Regions from separate parts of the Blautia sp. AM23-13AC genome, predicted to be linked through region 2. Evidence: predicted binding sites of a transcription regulator. Region 2 holds the regulator's gene; each other region holds the start of a gene.

Region 1 (4,170 bases), on a different contig from region 2:
TGCTGAATTTTGGCAGTAACACCGATCGCTTTAAGCTGCTCTACCAGAACCTGGGCTGTATCGATATGCTGCTGATAATTGTTCGGCACTGTAATCGTAAGCTCAAATCCATCTGGGTATCCGGCTTCTTTTAACAGTTCTTTTGCCTTCTCAATATCCTGATTATATCGCTCTGACAGTTCCGGCACATAATATTTTCCAAATGCCGGGAACATGCTGCTTCCGATGATCGTTCCTTTTCCGTCCGCAATCATATCCAGCACTTCCTGGCGGTTTGCCGCATAGCACAGCGCCTGGCGCACCTTCACATTGTTGAGCGGTTCCACGGCATTGTTCAGATACAGCGCCTGTACCAGGTTCATACCGCCGTCATAAATCGTAAAATCGGAATCTTCGGCAAGCTGCGCTGTCTGTGTGGAACTGAGACGTGCATACATGTCCAGTGTACCGGATTTCAGGTTTGTTACGACTGCATTGCTGTCCTTGACAATTCGAAATGTTACCTTGTCCAGATACGCCTGATTTTCCGTATCCCAGTAATCGCTGAATTTTTCAAGGACAATGTTTTCCTGCGGGGACCGTGATACATAGTGGAACGGGCCTGTTCCGACCGGATCTGCTTCCAGATCTTCCACATGCTCAGGTACAATCGCTACCGTCAGATAGGCAAGAAACTCGGTGTCTGCCTCTTTTAAATAGATGTCGATCGTGCTCTCGTCCGGAATTTCAACCTTGTCCACATTGGAAAATGCCTCTACCAGAGGCGTTCCGTCTCCGTTGATACCCGCACAGCGTTCGATTGAATATTTTACATCCTCTGCAGTGACGGTCGTTCCATCGTGGAATTTGACACCATTCCGGAGCTTGAAGGTATAAACCTTTCCATCCTCCGAGATCGAATGACTCTCTGCCACCGCATCGTTCAGATTTCCTTCTTCATCGGGCTTTACAAGGCCCTCATAAATATTGAATAGGATTTCTTTCGTTCCTGCCGCAACAGATTTGTGTGGGTCAAGACTATCCTCAATGTCCTGAGGAATTCCTACCGTGATGGAACCTCCCATAACAGGTTCCCCTGTCGGGGTTGATTCCGTTGATACCTGAGAACTTGTGGTATCGGAAGAATCTGCTTTCCCATCCTTGCCATCCTGGCATCCGCCAAGTACAACAGTAAGAGCTGCAACTAAAAGCAGCGCAAGTACGCTTCTTCTTTTCTTCATGATTTCTCCTTTTGATACGAGTTCTCTCATTTTGTAATTGTCACGCCTATTGTATCCGACCTGTTCCCAAATAGCAAGTACATTATTGTATACAATTTATTTTCCGAATCCGAAAATCACGTATATCCGCCCGCGTATTCCGGATTCTTTCCCTCGGGATGTACCAGAAAAGATAAAAATTTTGCCGCCCGGGAATTTTAACATTCCCGGGCGGCAAACGCTTTTGCTTTTTTTCTTTTATCCTTCAATGGAGATTGTCTTTTTCTGCTCCACAGCCGGTTTTGCTTCCTTCTTCGGTACAAAGAGTTTCAGCAGACCGTGTTTAAATTCAGCCTTGATATCCTCTTCGGTAATATCCTCACCTACATAGAAGCTTCTGCTGCATGCACCTGCGTAACGCTCTTTACGGATGTAGCGGCCGCTCTCTTTTTCTTTCTCGTCTTTGTCAAGACCTTTCTCTGCACTGATGGTCAGATAACCATTTTCCAGTGTGGCCTGAACTTCATCTTTTGTGAAGCCCGGAAGGTCAACCACTACCTCGTAGCCATTATCCAGCTCGCGAATATCTGTTTTCATCACATGGCTGGCTTTGCGGCCATACAGTTTCTTTTCTGTATTCTTCATCTCTTTGTCATAATCATAGAACGGAAAATCGTTGAAAAAGTCATCAAATAAATTTTCTCCAAAAATACTAGGCATTAACATAAGTCATCGCTCCTTCTTATTCTTCTCATGGAACCTGATCCATGCTTTTTCTCCGGTTTTTCTTTTCACCGGATCTTTTTGTTTACCTGTTTCTTTGGAACGGAAAGGCTTCCGGATACCGGAGGTTTTCTTCTTTTCCTCTCTTTGTATCCCTCTTCCTTTGTTCTAGCTGTAATATAACACTTATTATTAGCACTGTCAAGAGGCGAGTGCTAATTTTTTGTGAAGAATTTGTGAACGCTACGAGCCATGCAAAATGGTGAAAAAAGACGCCCTGCTAGTTTACTTGCAAAGGCGTCTTTTTTTGCTATTTTATAGGGCGACAGCCCTACAGCGAGGGAATTCTTTCCCGAGCTGTGCATGGCGTAACATTCTCTTTCGCACTCGATTTTCTTGGTTTGACCACATTTTTACGACAAATTCTTGGAAAAATATATTTGTCTGATTTTCTTACTACTCCTCATCTCTTTTATTATTAGATTTCAGGCATACTTGCTAATTTCTTCTATTCAGCCTTCCCCTCTGGGAAAATAATTTTAAACACAAAGAAAAAAATCACCATGGAAACTCCACCTGTAATAATTGTCACAAGCATGTTATAGACTGCCGGTGCCACATATGCAGATGCAACCGGCATCCACAGATTATTAAATCCATTACAAATCAGTGAGATTACCACCCATGCAACAAAATACCAGATTGCCTGATATACAGGATTTCCATGGCTTTTAAAAGTAATATTTCTCTGCAGTGGAAAATTAATACACTGTGCAAGAAATGACCCCAATTCATAACTGATAAAATAGCCAAGTCCACCACCGATCAGTATATTCCCCGTTGCATCACGCAATACATTATACCCCAGCAAACTCCATGTAAATTTTACTCCAAACAGATTCATGGAAACCTTTGGCCACATAAATTCTGTACCAGCCAGACCAATTCCCAAAATCCCTGGTAAAAATGTAAATACAAGATACTGGAATACTGTCACGCCCATACTGAATATAACAAAATAGAATATCTGATAAAGCCATTTTGCAATAGCAGAATGTTTCTCTTCAAAACATTTCCATATATTTTTTATATGATTCATCTGCACTTCCCTCCGGCTCCTTTTAATAATTTTTCATATTTCTTATTATTTCTTCTGTTTCTGAAATATCCGCCAACTACTTTTTTTACTCCAAGCATAAAGTGACCATTCACAGCATCGACAATTCCATATACCATTTCCATACTGACTGCCCCGCCGGTCATCTTGGCAATCCCCCGGAACGGCATATTGTAAATAAAAAGAATATTCAGATCTGGCTTTCCCTGTGCCTCACTCTTCTTTTTCATTTTTGTGAGACATCTATATATCAGTCTTGCAAGTCGGCTTTTTGCATAATACATCTGACAAATTGCATCATTGATTTCCAGATTTCCACTCCATCTTCTGTTCGGTATCTCATGGCCAAGAAGTTCACGAAATTCCTCATCTGATATTTTCTGCACGATTCCTGTATAATAGTAAGGCATTTTTGCCGGATTATACGGATACCCTTTACTATTTCCTGTTCTCTCGGTCATACCTGTTAAACGAATATCTGCAACACTGGCTCCTACCATAATCTGATAAGTTCCTGTTTCTATTTCCCACTGTCTCGTTTTTATATTCCAATAACGGAATGTCTTATCATCAAAGGGAATCCTGAGCTGTCTGCTTTCTCCTGCCTTTAGATAAACTTTTGCAAAACCTTTCAGTTCTTTTTCCGGTCGGAACACGATTGCATTAGGAAGTCCTACATACATCTGAACAACCTCAGCTCCATCTCTGTCACCTGTATTGGTAACCGAAACTTTGATTCCATCCTCTTCTATGATAAGATCAGAATATGTAAATTCCGTATAGGAAAGTCCAAAACCAAATGGAAACTGCACCCGTACTTTTGAAGTATCATAATAGCGATATCCTACATAAACACTCTCGCGGTATTCCGATGTTTTCTCATTACTTGGATAATATCGAAATGCCGGTGTCTGTTCATAAGATATGGGATATGTTTCTGCCAGTCTTCCTGATGGGTTCACCTTTCCGGTCAGAATATCCAATGTTGCAGAAGCGCCTGCCTGTCCATTCAGATAGCCATGCAAAATCGCTTTGCAGCAGGTGTGCCATGGCATTTCTATCGCAGATCCTGCACTCAGTACTCCAATAATATTTTCATTCACTTTACTGATATCCTGCAGAAGATCTATC
Region 2 (4,170 bases):
CTTTTTACTGGAGACACTCAGCAGATAGTCGACCGAGCAGTCATAGAACCGTGCAAGCCGGATCACATAGTCGATCGGGATGTCGCGGATTCCTTTTTCGTAGCGGGAATAGACGTCGCGGTTGCATTCGAGCAGGGCAGAAATCTCTTTGATGGTGAGATCCTGATCGATCCGCATATCTTCAATTCTCTGGTATTTCATACGTTGTACCATCCTTTCAGATTCAAACCCATACTACCAAACGGTTGGATGGACAAAGTTAAATCAGATCATATGGTCGCAAATTGGAGAATGGGGCGGGAGAGAGAAACGGCGGGTGAAGACAGCCTGTGCAGAAAACAGAAAAATATGTACGGCAGAAATGGGGGAACGAATGGGAAAAGCAGAAAGAATAGAAATAGAAGATTTTGTCCAGAATATAGTGGAACGGATGGAGACGCCGGAAGCGTTTGAAAAAATGATCAGCCGGGAGGAAGAATGCGAAGCGCAGGGGCAGGAGAGCCGTCTGAGGGATGTGCTGAAGAAAGAATGGCCGGTGGACGAAAAGGGAGAGCGCATCTATCAGATCACTAATATATATGAAGAAAAAGCAGAAGAACTCCTCATTGTAGAACTGTATACCGGCATCCACCTGGAAAACGGAGTCCCGTGCGGGCATTTTACGCTGTATCTCTGCGGGGAGCCGGACGGATGGAAACTCAGCGAAACGCGGATGATGGAATATCTGCAGAATCTGTAAACGAAAAAGCAAAACAGGGAGGACAGGGAAAAGAAAAACTGTCCTCCTGCTTTTGCTGCGGCGGAGACATCGGAAAGTCAGGATCCATACGGCCGCTTCTCATCGCTGATGCCGACCAGATAATCCAGACTGACCTGATACAGCTCCGCCAGACGGATGGCAATGGAGATCGGCAGCTGCCGGACGCCTTTTTCATATCGGGTATAAACATCGCGGTTGCAGCCGAGATAGTCGGCAACCTGGCGGATCGTCAGATCGCGGTCCGTGCGCAGATCCTCCAGTCTCTGATATTTCATGATTCATCACCTCTGAGAAAATGCTACTAAATGGTCGTATCGAAATGGCAGAATCCTACCATACGGCTATAGCGCCTTTGAAACAGTAGAATGCAATAAAAAAGAAAAGTCAGATTCCTTTTCAGAAAGAAAACGGTTTATACTTTTTTCACAATTTCTTCATAGAAAAACCGGGAAAAGGTGTTGACAAACAAAAGGCAGAGTGCTATCTTAAGAGCATAGATGTTAGCACTCCACTGAAACGAGTGCTAACAGGACTATACAACAGGAAGGAGCTTATCTTAGTGGATACAGAATTGGATGAAAGAAAAAGAAAAATATTAAAAGCGATCATCCAGACGTATCTGGAAACGGGCGAGCCGGTCGGCTCAAGAACGATTTCCAAATACACGGATTTGAATTTAAGCTCCGCCACAATCCGGAATGAAATGTCCGATCTGGAAGAGATGGGTTACATCTTACAGCCCCACACTTCCGCAGGACGCATTCCTTCCGATAAAGGCTACCGCCTCTATGTAGATGAGCTGATGCGGGAAAAAGAACAGGAAGTTGCAGACATCAAAAACATGGTCATTGAAAAAACAGACCGAATGGAAAAAGTTCTGCAGCAGGTTGTCAAAGTCCTCGCTTCATCTACCAACTATGCAACGTTGATTACAGGACCGGAATATCACAGAAATAAAGTGAAATTCATCCAGCTCTCAAAAGTCAATGAAGAGCAGCTCCTGGCCGTCATCGTCGTAGAAGGCAACCTGGTGAAAAACCAGATGATCGACCTAGACGAGACCATCAACGATGAACAGATATTAAAGCTGAACCTGCTTCTGAACACACAGCTCAATGGCCTGACCATTGAAGAAATCAATCTTGGCATGATCAAGAAGATGAAAGAGCAGGCAGGCATCCACTCCGGCATCATCAGCAAAGTGGTCGATACCGTAGCGGAAGCCATCGCAGTCAGCGAAGAAGATGTGCCGGTGTACACCAGCGGCGCAACCAACATTTTCAAGTACCCTGAGCTTTCCGACAGCAGCAAAGCCAGCCAGCTGATCTCCACATTCGAGGAACGGCAGAAACTGGTCGATATGATCAAAGGAGCTGCCGAGGAGCAGGACGGAGAGGAAAATACCGGTATTCAGGTATACATCGGAAATGAATCTTCGATGGAACCCTTACGGGACTGCAGCGTGGTCACCACCACATACGATATGGGAAACGGTATGCGCGGAACAATCGGTATCGTGGGACCAAAGCGGATGGATTACGAAAATGTGGTAGATAACCTGAAAACATTAAAAGTTCAACTGGACGCCGTCTTCAAAAAGCCGGACACAGGTGAGTAGAAAGGTGGAATGATCAGTGAGCGAAGAAAATAGAAAGAAAGAGGAAACCATGGAAGAACCTACACGCGAGATGGAAAAAGAAACCGGAGCAGAGACCGATCTGCCGGAAACCGAACCGGCTGCGGAGCAGGAAGAAGCAAAGAAAGCAGCAGAGGCAAAAGAAGCGGAAGCTGCAGAAGAAACTGCTGAGGATGGCAAAGAACGAAAGTTCTTCAAAAAGAAAAAAGATAAAAAAGATGAGAAAATCGAAGAGCTGACTGACCGCCTGACCCGTCAGATGGCAGAGTTCGATAACTTCCGCAAACGCACCGAAAAAGAAAAAGCAAATATGTATGCCATTGGAGCAAAAGACATCATCGAGAAGATTCTTCCGGTTGTTGACAGCTTCGAGCGCGGACTTGCAACGGTGGAAAACCCGGAGGAAGATCCGTTCGCAGACGGCATGAATAAAGTATACAAACAGTTTACCACAGCACTCGATGAACTCGGTGTAACCGTGATCGAGGCCGTTGGAAAGGAATTCGATCCGAACCTGCACAACGCAGTGATGCATGTGGAGGATGAGGAAGCCGGCGAGAACATCGTCGTAGAAGAGTTCCTGAAGGGCTACATGTACAAAGGCTCCGTAGTCCGTCACAGTATGGTCAAGGTGGCTAATTAAGCCTTGAAGATAAATAAATAGAAATTAAACCATTTTTTAGCATAATTCATTGAGGAGGAAACAACAATGGGCAAAATTATTGGTATTGACTTAGGAACAACAAACAGCTGTGTAGCCGTTATGGAAGGTGGAAAACCAACCGTTATCGCAAACGCAGAGGGTGAAAGAACAACTCCATCTATCGTAGCATTCACAAAAACAGGTGACCGTCTGGTCGGCGAGCCGGCAAAACGTCAGGCTGTAACAAACGCAGACAGAACCATCCGTTCTATCAAACGTGAGATGGGTACTGACTATAAAGTAGACATCGAAGGAAAGAAATACTCTCCGCAGGAGATCTCCGCTATGATTCTTCAGAAACTGAAAGGTGATGCAGAGAACTACCTTGGTGAGAAAGTAACAGAAGCAGTTATCACAGTTCCGGCTTACTTCAATGACGCACAGCGTCAGGCAACCAAAGATGCCGGTAAAATCGCAGGTCTTGATGTAAAACGTATCATCAACGAGCCTACCGCAGCAGCTCTGGCATACGGACTGGACAACGAAAATGAGCAGAAGATCATGGTATACGACCTTGGCGGCGGTACTTTCGATGTTTCCATCATCGAGATCGGTGACGGCGTTATCGAAGTTCTTTCCACAGCAGGAAACAACCGTCTGGGCGGTGATGACTTCGACCAGAAAGTAACAGATTATATCCTTGCTGAGTTCAAGAAACAGGAAGGCGTAGATCTTTCCAATGATAAAATGGCTCTGCAGAGAATCAGAGAAGCAGCAGAGAAAGCAAAGAAAGAGCTTTCCAGCGCAACTACAACCAACATCAACCTGCCGTTCATCACTGCAACCGCAGATGGCCCGAAACATCTCGATATGAACCTGACAAAGGCTAAATTCGATGAGCTGACCCACGACCTGGTAGAGAAAACCGCAGAGCCGGTACAGAGAGCACTTTCTGATGCAGGCCTTCAGGCATCCGAGCTTTCCAAAGTCCTTCTGGTAGGCGGATCTACCCGTATCCCGGCTGTACAGGATAAAGTAAGACAGCTGACCGGACACGAGCCGAGCAAGAGCCTGAACCCGGATGAGTGCGTAGCACTTGGTGCTTCCGTACAGGGTGGTAAACTTGCAGGA
Region 3 (4,170 bases), 150 kb from region 2:
AGCGGGGACACGACGGAGAATAAAAACAGCAAGGCACAGGATGCGCACGAGGCCATCCGTCCGACCGATGTGACGAATACACCGGTAATGGTAAAAGAATCCCTGCCAAGAGATCTGTTCCGCCTGTATCAGCTGATCTGGAAACGCTTTGTGGCAAGCCGCATGCAGCCGGCCGTCTATGAGACAATTTCCGCACGGATCAATGCAGGAGAGTATCTCTTTACAGCAGCTTCCTCCCGTCTGGCATTTGATGGTTTCATGTCCGTTTACACAGATCCGGATGAGGAAAAGAAAGAGAAAAACGCCGCTGTCCGGAGCCTGGAGGCAGGAACGGAGCTGGCACTGGAAAAGATGGATCCGCAGCAGCACTTCACACAGCCGCCGGCACACTACACCGAGGCATCCCTTGTCAAAATGCTTGAGGAACTCGGCATCGGCCGTCCAAGTACGTATGCGCCGACCATCACAACGATCATCAACCGCCGTTACGTGGCAAAGGAGAACAAGAACCTTTACATGACAGAGCTCGGCGAGGTGGTCAACAACATGATGAAAGAGGCATTCCCGAGCATCGTGGATGTCAACTTTACGGCAACGATGGAAGCTCTGCTCGACAGGGTTGGAGATGGCAGTGTTCCGTGGAAGACAGTAGTCGAGAACTTCTGGCCGGATCTCTATGAGGCGGTCACAGAGGCAGAAAAGAACCTCGAAGAAGTTAAGGTAGAGGATGAGGTGACGGATGTCATCTGCGAGAACTGCGGCCGCAACATGGTGGTCAAATACGGCCCGCACGGAAAATTCCTCGCCTGCCCGGGATTCCCGGACTGCAAGAACACGAAGCCGTATCTGGAAAAGATCGGTGTTCCGTGTCCGAAGTGCGGAAAAGAAGTGATCCTGCGCAAGACGAAAAAAGGACGGAAATATTATGGATGCGAAAACAATCCGGAATGCGATTTCATGTCCTGGCAGAAACCGTCTGCCAAGAAATGCCCGCAGTGCGGCGGCTATATGCTGGAAAAAGGCAATAAGCTGGTCTGCGCGGACGAGCAGTGCGGCTATGTAGAAGCACGCGAAAAGAAAGACGAAGACTGAGAATGACAAAGCGGTCTGTACTGGTGAAAAACTGGTGCAGGCCGTTTTTTTTTGCTTATCGAGGCGGAAAAACAGGAAGATCCGAAAAAATTTAGCATGAATTTTTATAAAATTTATAGTTTTCTGAAAAATATATTGATTTCCGGAAAACTACATGATAGAATGAGCTTAGTTTTAAGGGTTGTCTGAAAAAGGCATCAGTGTGCATTTTTTTCGGCGGATACGCCAAAAAAATGCAGAAAATAAAGAAAGGAGAAGAACATGAGCGTACAACTGCTGGATAAAACCAGAAAAATCAACAAACTGCTTCATAACAATCACTCCACGAAGGTCGTGTTCAACGATATCTGTGAAGTCCTGATGGAAACGTTAAGTTCCAATATCCTGGTGATCAGTAAAAAAGGAAAAGTGCTGGGCATCAGCCTTTGCCCGGGCGTGGAAGAAATTACGGAGCTGATCGAGGATAAGGTGGGCGGTTATGTCGATGCCGCATTAAACGAGCGTCTCCTCGGCGTACTCTCCACAAAAGAGAACGTCAATTTACAGACCCTCGGCTTTGAGCGGCCTGGTGTAGAGCGCTACACCGCAATTATCTGCCCGATCGAGATCGCCGGAGAACGCCTTGGTACCGTATTTATGTACCGCTGCACCCCGCAGTACGATATCGACGATATCATCGTCAGTGAGTACGGCACAACCGTTGTCGGACTGGAAATGATGCGTTCCGTCAACGAGGAAAATGTGGAGGAAAACCGCAAGGTTCAGGTGGTTAAATCCGCATTCAACACGTTGTCCTTCTCCGAACTGGAAGCCATCATCCATATCTTTGATGAACTGAACGGGGATGAGGGCATTCTGGTTGCAAGCAAAATTGCAGACCGCGTCGGCATCACAAGATCCGTCATTGTAAATGCCCTCCGCAAATTCGAGAGCGCAGGCGTCATCGAGTCCCGTTCCAGCGGTATGAAGGGAACGTATATCAAGGTATTAAATGATTATATCTTTGATGAACTCGACGAGATCAAAGCAAGAAAGAACCTGAAAGGAAAGGGCGATGCCCATCCGGACGAGGCGAAAAAATAAAAAAGTGGAATGTAGAAAAGAATCGGAGCCGTTTAAGAATGGCGCCGTTTCTTTTTGTGCAAAAAAGCATTCGTGGAGCGGAAAAAAATGGTATCATTCCCGTTTTTAGGAATAAACTATAATTAGATTCTAAAGAGAGTATAAAATATGAAAAAGTTGCCAAAATAAGAAAAAACGAGAAAATAAGAGAAATTAAGAGCTATCACGAGAAAAAAAAAGAGAATTACAAAATTCATACATTTGCGAAATGAGGTGGAAAACACTATAGTAAGAACCATCAAGTAGCACTCGAATGAACTGAGTGCTAATAAATAAAACTGAATGAAATCTTGAAGGAGGAAACATAAATGAAGTTAGTACCTTTAGGTGACAGAGTTGTATTAAAAGAGTTAAAAGCAGAGGAAACCACAAAATCCGGTATCGTACTTCCGGGACAGGCACAGGAGAAACCGCAGCAGGCTGAGGTTATCGCAGTAGGACCTGGAAAAGTAGAAGACGGCAAAGAAGTAAAAATGGAAGTTGCAGTCGGAGATCAGGTAATCTATTCCAAATATGCAGGAACCAACGTCAAACTGGAAGACGAAGAGTATATCATCGTAAAACAGGATGACATTCTGGCAGTTGTAAAATAAAGAATAATCAAGTAAAAATCAGGAGGCATGACAATCATGGCAAAAGAGATTAAATATGGAGCAGAGGCAAGAAACGCTCTTCAGAATGGTGTAAACCAGCTTGCAGATACCGTACGTGTAACCCTTGGACCGAAAGGAAGAAACGTTGTTCTGGACAAACAGTACGGCGCTCCGCTCATCACAAACGATGGTGTTACGATTGCAAAAGAGATCGAGCTGGCAGACGGCTTTGAAAACATGGGCGCACAGCTCATCAAAGAAGTTGCTGCAAAGACCAACGACGTAGCAGGTGATGGTACCACAACCGCAACCGTTCTGGCACAGGCTATGGTAAACGAAGGAATGAAAAACCTGGCAGCAGGTGCGAACCCGATCGTTCTTCGTAAGGGAATGAAGAAAGCAACCGATAAAGCTGTTCAGATCCTTGCAGAGATGAGCCAGCCGGTAGCAGGCAAAGAGCAGATTGCAAAAGTTGCAGCTGTTTCTTCCGGAAGCGAAGAAGTAGGCCAGATGGTAGCTGACGCTATGGAAAAAGTTTCCAAAGACGGCGTTATCACCATCGAGGAGTCCAAGACCATGCAGAACGAGCTGGAGCTGGTAGAAGGTATGCAGTTCGACCGTGGATATATCTCCGCTTACATGTGTACCGATATGGAGAAAATGGAAGCCGTTCTCGACAATCCATATATCCTGATTACCGATAAGAAACTGTCCAACATTCAGGAAGTTCTTCCGCTGCTGGAGCAGATCGTACAGAACGGCGCAAGACTGCTGATCATCGCTGAGGACGTAGAGGGCGAGGCTCTCCAGACACTCGTGATCAACAAACTGCGCGGAACCTTCAACGTAGTAGCTGTCAAAGCACCGGGATACGGCGACAGAAGAAAAGCAATGCTCGAGGATATCGCAATCCTGACCGGCGGCCAGGTGATCTCCGAGGAAGTTGGTCTGGAATTAAAAGACGCTACTCTGGAAATGCTCGGACGTGCAAAATCTGTTAAAGTTCAGAAAGAGAACACCGTTATCGTTGACGGTGCCGGCGCAAAAGATGCCATCGCAGCAAGAATCGGTCAGATCAGATCCCAGATCGAGGAGACCACTTCTGAGTTCGATAAAGAGAAACTGCAGGAGAGACTGGCAAAAATGGCAGGCGGCGTAGCTGTTATCCGTGTAGGTGCAGCAACCGAGACCGAGATGAAAGAAGAAAAACTCCGTATGGAGGATGCTTTAAATGCAACGAGAGCAGCCGTAGAAGAGGGTATCATCGCAGGCGGCGGTTCTGCATACATCCATGTAACAACACAGCTTGCAGAGCTGATTGACAGCTTGGACGGCGACGAGAAGATCGGTGCAAGAATCGTAC

The links. Region 2 encodes HrcA, which represses chaperone genes, less so after heat shock. Its sites were predicted from a motif close to TGTTAGCACTCNNNNNNNNNGAGTGCTAACA; they were not measured.
Region 1: DW642_RS09700 (Hsp20/alpha crystallin family protein) is a predicted target of HrcA. The motif match lies at 2,113-2,143, and genes of this name have one in related genera.
Region 3: groES (co-chaperone GroES) is a predicted target of HrcA. The motif match lies at 2,455-2,485, and genes of this name have one in related genera.

Annotation. Positions count from the first base shown of each region.
Region 1 is NZ_QTUL01000007.1:94,928-99,097, reverse strand. It holds gene DW642_RS09705 (ABC transporter substrate-binding protein) at 1-1,220, opposite strand, end outside; gene DW642_RS09700 (Hsp20/alpha crystallin family protein) at 1,458-1,925, opposite strand; gene DW642_RS09695 (hypothetical protein) at 2,431-3,021, opposite strand; gene DW642_RS09690 (glycoside hydrolase family 3 C-terminal domain-containing protein) at 3,018-4,170, opposite strand, start outside.
Region 2 is NZ_QTUL01000003.1:286,006-290,175, reverse strand. It holds gene DW642_RS06085 (helix-turn-helix domain-containing protein) at 1-201, opposite strand, end outside; gene DW642_RS06080 (hypothetical protein) at 374-739, shown strand; gene DW642_RS06075 (helix-turn-helix domain-containing protein) at 817-1,035, opposite strand; gene hrcA (heat-inducible transcriptional repressor HrcA) at 1,320-2,378, shown strand; gene grpE (nucleotide exchange factor GrpE) at 2,428-3,039, shown strand; gene dnaK (molecular chaperone DnaK) at 3,106-4,170, shown strand, end outside.
Region 3 is NZ_QTUL01000003.1:140,885-145,054, reverse strand. It holds gene topA (type I DNA topoisomerase) at 1-1,092, shown strand, start outside; gene codY (GTP-sensing pleiotropic transcriptional regulator CodY) at 1,354-2,175, shown strand; gene groES (co-chaperone GroES) at 2,523-2,807, shown strand; gene groL (chaperonin GroEL) at 2,844-4,170, shown strand, end outside.